One region of the Dialister succinatiphilus genome, then DNA from elsewhere that is predicted to be linked to it. Evidence: riboswitches for the same ligand, from Rfam matches in the RefSeq annotation. Region 1 holds a riboswitch; the other holds the start of a gene.
The links. A riboswitch is a leader RNA that binds a small molecule or an ion and turns the genes downstream of it on or off. The one in region 1 is predicted to bind S-adenosylmethionine.
Positions count from the first base shown of each region.

Region 2: it holds a riboswitch for S-adenosylmethionine, as region 1 does, so the genes downstream of both, metK (methionine adenosyltransferase) here and NW747_RS07150 (methionine ABC transporter ATP-binding protein) in region 1, are expected to answer to the same signal.

Region 1 covers NZ_OV788641.1:1,711,580-1,714,733, forward strand. Annotated here, with positions in the region: gene NW747_RS07145 (methionine ABC transporter permease) at 16-669, opposite strand; gene NW747_RS07150 (methionine ABC transporter ATP-binding protein) at 650-1,687, opposite strand; SAM riboswitch class I at 1,739-1,840, opposite strand; gene NW747_RS07155 (ISLre2 family transposase) at 1,992-3,154, opposite strand, start outside.
Region 2 covers NZ_OV788641.1:1,957,881-1,961,034, reverse strand. Annotated here, with positions in the region: gene priA (replication restart helicase PriA) at 1-585, opposite strand, end outside; gene metK (methionine adenosyltransferase) at 664-1,848, opposite strand; SAM riboswitch class I at 1,915-2,020, opposite strand; gene hcp (hydroxylamine reductase) at 2,181-3,154, opposite strand, start outside.

The DNA of each region.
Region 1 (3,154 bases):
CCATTATATACAGATTTAGCGCTTATCTGCCTTTTTGGCCAGATTGCTGCCAATGAACTGGAGGAGCTGCACGATAATGACCAGGACAATGATGGTAGCAATCATTACATCTGCCTGGAAGCGCTGGTATCCGTAACGGATGGCCAGATCACCGAGGCCGCCGCCGCCGATGGTGCCGGCCATGGCGGAAGCGCCGATTAAGGATACGATCACTACGGTCAAGCTTTCAATGATGGAGGGAAGGGCTTCCGGAATGAGGACCTTCCAGATAATCTGCAGAGGAGAAGCGCCCATGGATTCCGCCGCCTCGATGAGGCCGAAGGGAATTTCACGAATGGAAGTTTCCACCATGCGGGCGGTGTAGGGGATGGCAGCGATGGTCAGCGGGACGATGGCTGCCGTGGTACCGATGGAGGTGCCTGCCACCAGCCTGGTGAAAGGGATGATGGCCACCATGAGGATAATGAATGGAATGGAACGGATGAGGTTGATAATGAAAGCCAGAGGCTTATTCAATACCGGGCAGGCAAGAATGCCATGTTTTTCTGTAACTACCAGAAGAATACCCAGGGGAATGCCGATTAAAGCGGCAATGATAGCTGAAACAGAAAGCATGTACAGCGTTTCAGCCAGACTTTTCAGAAGAAGATTAGTTATCACTGGGGACATATCCGATTACCTCACTTGTAATTGGTAAAGACTGTAAATGGCCGAGGGCTTTTTTCATGTCCTCTTCGTGACCATTGATCATAATGATAAGGCGGCCGAAGGAAACGTTCTGGATGTAGTCGATGGATCCGTAAAGAATGCTTACGTCCAGATTGTATTTCTTGATGAGATTAGCAATAATTGGTTCGTTGGCCACATCGCCTCGGAATTTCAGGCTTACAATGGTCTGGTCGCTGTCCTTCTGCTTTACTTTAGAAATATTCATGTGAGACAGCTGCTCCGGTACATCGGAGGACATGACGGAGCCTACGAACTTCTTCAGTGTTTCGGTCTGGGGATTGGTGAAGAGGTCTACTACGGAACCCTGTTCGATAATTTTACCCTTTTCAATGACTGCCACCTGTTCGGCGATTTCTTTAATAACTTCCATCTGGTGAGTAATCATGATAATGGTAATGCCCATTTTTTTATTGATATCCTTCAGAAGCTGGAGAATGGATTTTACCGTTTCCGGGTCCAGGGCACTGGTGGCTTCATCGGAAAGGAGGACGGAAGGATTGGAAACGATAGCCCTGGCAATACCTACACGCTGTTTCTGGCCGCCGGAAAGCTGGGAAGGATACTTGTTCCTGTATTCCGTAAGGCCTACCAGTTCCAGAATTTCGTTGATTCTCTTTGCTTGTTCTGCCTTGGGCACATGGGACAGCTCCAGAGGAAATGCCACATTGCCGGCTACGGTCCTGTTGGAAAGAAGATTGAAATGCTGGAAAATCATGCCGATTTTCTTTCTTTCTTCCCGAAGCTGGGCTTTGGACAGCTTCGTCATGTCCTTTCCATCAATTATGACCTCACCGGATGTGGGAGGCTCGAGCATATTCACGCAGCGAATCAATGTAGATTTGCCTGCGCCGGACTGTCCGACAATACCGAAGATTTCTCCGTCCTTAATAGAAAGGTTGATGTCGTCCAGTGCTTTGAAATTGCCATATAATTTTGTTATATGCTTCAGTTCAATCATTGGGAACTCCTTTAATAAAAAAACTTTCATCGAAAGATGAAAGTCAGCTTCACATCATCTTTCGAGTATATACCCGCTGGAATTGGCACCGTTTCTAAAAGAATGGTTGCCGTGGCTTCAAAGGGCCAGTCCCTCCGCCACTCATGATGAATCTATATGTATTTACCCTATATGCAAGGGTTGAGATTATAGTACTCTGATTCAGAAGTCTTGTCAATAGAAATAGTAAATAGGGTAAGTGTCAAGTTTTCCTCGGTAATTCATTTGACTGTCGATGATTACTATCTCCGTGGCTTCGGTTTTATCAGTATTTCTGTATAGCTCTGGCCAGTCTCCCCATTGGTGAAGAAGAAGCTCCATAAACGCCTATACGCCCCTCCAGGCATCCCGGCCTATAGTTTCTCATTTTACGCTTCTGCGCCTCACTCCGGACATTCTGGGCGATTTTACGCTCTGCCTGCACCGCAGCCTTGTGCATGGCTCTATCCATCTTTTTGTAGCTTTTCCCATTAGCATGGTACAGGAGAGCTGCTGTAAGTGTTTTATTCTTCCGGGCGGTCAATACCCAAACCATACACTCCATTCCCTCGCTGGACCAGCTCCGTCCCTGCCGCTTCATGCGATAGCTGTAGAACCGGTGATTTGTTTCTGCAGTCCCCAGATGAATCTCTGTATGGATGCCGCGCTGACTCAGGCTGGGGATATAGGGAGCATTTCTCTCCAGATAGCTCTGCAGCCTGTCTACCTCCTCCAAATCCTCCTCTGTTCGGGCGCAGCTCCGGGCAGTATCCATCCATACGGGAATCTGTTTCATAATATCGTCGGTCTGGTGAAGTTCTCGGATAATACGGTCTATCAGTTTCCTGTTGCAGAAGCTGAGCCGGGTCCGGATCTTTTCATGTACATGATAGCAGTCGCGGAAGTGCTGGTGAACCAGGCAGCCTTCTACCATTCGCTCAAAGTCCTGAAACTGGTATCCGGACCCTCCATCCCCATTCGACAGCACTGTGGTCTTAGACAGGTCATAGTGCCCAAGCAGATAGCTTCTTACCATTGCAAAAAGTTCTTTTCTGCTGGTAGATGCAAAGCAGCGAAGTCCTACCAGTTCTGTCCTGTTGCCATTTTTCCTGACTCCCTCATATACCTGGATGCGGTGCACTTCCGAAACGCCGCCTTTCTCCTTGTTCTTGAGTACAATTCCATCTCCTTCAATCGCTATAATTTCCGGCTGTGTCGGCTTTTCAACCTTTTCCTCTTCTGCCAATGCTTTTTCATAAGTCTTCGCCTTCTCGCCGGCATAGTTTTTGAGTGAGATAACAGACTGATGGGAGATGGTAATTCCCGCCAGGCTTTCCAGGAGTTCGCTGGCACTGCGAGATGTGGTAATTGCGACAGCCTCGACAATCCGCTCAATCATTCCCAAGCTGTAGTGCTTTCTGGGTTCAAAGCCCATTTTGCGGTCCAGGG
Region 2 (3,154 bases), 250 kb from region 1:
CTTTTCTTTATCCGTGAGCTCCCTGTCCGGCACAATCCATTTTTCCAGAGGGATTTTATGAGCGGCTGCCAGGGTTTCCTTTTTGATGAGAAAATTCTGTTTCACGTATTCCATCAGCCTGTCCCCAAAAAGGAGGGCCGCCGATTTATCATCCAGACTGTCCACGGACCGGTCTACCAGTCCTTCTATGTCCTCCACCGGTTCCTTCTCTATTTTTTTCCAGTTCACAGTATAGGTTATTTTCGTTTTGACAGCTTTCTTGTCGATATAGAAGAGACGGAGGGCATCGATCAGCGTGCACATGTAATATGAGGAAATCCAAAGGGCAGTCCGTATCATTTCATCAGTAAACCAGGGAAAGGAATCTACCAGAGACAGAATATCCAGAAGTTTATAGGATAACTGAGATGTATCTTCTTCATGAACGGAAAGAATAATTCCCTCTTCCTTCCGTCTGGCAAAATTCACTACGCAGCGCCAGCCCACACCTGCCCCTTTCATGGTTTCAGGAATACGATAGGAAAAGGTTCGGTTCAGATGCTTGGAAGGTCTGTTAATCAGAACTTCTGCAATGGTTTCCTGCATAGGATGCTCCTTCCCAATAAAAAATGGACAGCCCGAAGGCTATCCATTATTTTATCATATTTTTGGCTGTTTAAGAAATCAGAGGCCTGCTTCTTTCCTGAGCACATCTGCTTTGTCAGTGTGTTCCCAGGGAAGATCAATGTCTGTCCTTCCGAAATGGCCATAAGCAGCAGTCTGCTTATAGATAGGACGGCGGAGATTCAGCATATCGATAATGCCTGCAGGACGGAGTTCGAAGTTCCGGCGGATAAGGTCCACGATTTTTTCATCATCAATTTTTCCGGTGCCGAAGGTATCAACGAAGATGGAAACCGGTTCCGCTACGCCGATGGCATAAGCCAGTTCGATTTCACATTTATCTGCAATGCCGGCTGCCACAATGTTCTTAGCCACATAACGAGCAGCGTAGGCAGCACTGCGGTCTACCTTTGTGGGATCCTTGCCGGAGAAGCAGCCGCCGCCATGACGAGCCATGCCGCCGTAGGTATCTACAATGATCTTACGGCCTGTAAGGCCGGCATCGCCCTGGGGTCCGCCGATAACAAAGCGTCCGGTGGGGTTGATAAGGTATTTTGTATTTTCATCAAGGAACCTGGCAGGAATGGTGGCCTTGATGACCTTGTTAATCATGTCTTCTTCAATCTGTTCATGGGTAACATCAGGGTTATGCTGGGCGGAAATGACTACGGTATCTACGCGGACCGGTTTGCCATCGTCATATTCCACGGTAACCTGGGTCTTTCCATCAGGACGGAGATAAGGAACGTCTCCGTTCTTTCTTACTTCAGCCAGACGCCGTGCCAGCCGATGGGCCAGAGCAATCGGCATGGGCAGGTATTCCGGCGTTTCATTGGATGCATAGCCGAACATCATGCCCTGGTCGCCGGCACCGATATCATATTTATCAGCTTTCTTTTCCTTGGCTTCCAGAGACTGGTTGACGCCCATGGCAATATCGGGAGACTGTTCGTCAATGGCCACGTTAATTCCGACACTTTCGCCGTCAAAGCCATAACGGGCATCGGTGTATCCTATATCGTTAATGGTCTTTCTGATAACCTGGGGAATAGGTACATAGGCGGTGGTGGTAATTTCACCAAATACATGGACCTGACCGGTGGTTACAATGGTCTCGCAGGCCACACGGCCATTGGGATCCTGGGCCAGGATGGCATCAAGAATAGCATCAGAAATCTGATCGGCGATTTTATCAGGATGACCTTCCGTAACGGATTCTGATGTAAATAATACTTTCTTAGACATATAAGTCCTCCTCACTTGAAATGTGGAAATATAATAAAAAACGGCTCTCCGCAGGGAGAGCCTATCCTCTCATCTGCCAGCAATATGCTGATGGAATTAGCACCGGTTCCTTTTTCAGGAATGGTTGCTGCAGCGTCCCCGGGCCAAATCCCTCAGCTGCTCTTGATGAGTCTTTATTCACTTGAGTACTATTATACCGTTATTTCTTTATTTTAGCAATAGTTAACTGTTATTTGGTCATAGGAGTTAACGAAGAAAACTGAAAATTTCAGCTTTTTCCGAGGTGGTCCAGGAGGCAGCCTGCATTCCTTTTGCTTTTCCCTGGTTATTTCCTATTTTCCAAAGAAAATCTTCATATCTTCTTCCACCGTAGTGATACCGGCAATACCGAATTTATCTACCAATACGTTTACCACTGCCGGCGAAAGGAATGCCGGAAGTGTGGGTCCCAGATGAATGTTCTTCACTCCCAGGGAAAGGAGGGCAAGAAGGACGATGACCGCCTTCTGTTCATACCAGGCAATATTATAAACAATGGGGAGTTCATTCACATCGTCAAGGTTGAAAACTTCCTTCAGCTTCAGGGCAATGAGGGCCAGACTGTAGGAATCGTTGCACTGCCCCGCATCCAGCACCCGGGGAATGCCGCCGATGGTTCCCAGATTCAGCTTGTTATACTTATATTTGGCGCAGCCGGCAGTCAGAATCACTGTATCTGCTGGAAGAGCTTTTGCAAATTGACGGTAGTATTCCCTGCTTCTTGCCCTTCCATCACAGCCGGCCATGACAATGAATTTCTTAATAGCGCCGGACTTCACTGCCTCCACCACCGTATCTGCCAGAGCAAGCACCTGGTTATGGGCGAAACCGCCGGTAATAAAGCCTTTTTCGATTTCCTTCGGCCCTTTGCAGGAAAGAGCCTGACGGATAATAGGAGTGAAATCCTTTTTGCCGTCTTTCTCATCAATATGGCCGGCGCCGGGGAAGGAAACCACACCGGTGGTCCAAAGTCTTCCTTTATAGCTGTCTTTGGGAGGCACCACGCAGTTGGTGGTCATGAGGATAGGACCGTTAAAGGATTCGAATTCCTCCCTCTGTTTCCACCATGCATTACCATAATTCCCGGCAAAATGGCTGTATTTCTTAAAGAAAGGATAGTAATGGGCAGGAAGCATTTCCCCATGAGTATACACGTCCACACCGGTCCCCTCTGTCTGTTCCAGAAGCATCTCTAAATCTTTCAGGTCATGACCGGAAATGAGAATGCCCGGGTTGCTGCGTACACCGATATCCACCTTTGTGATTT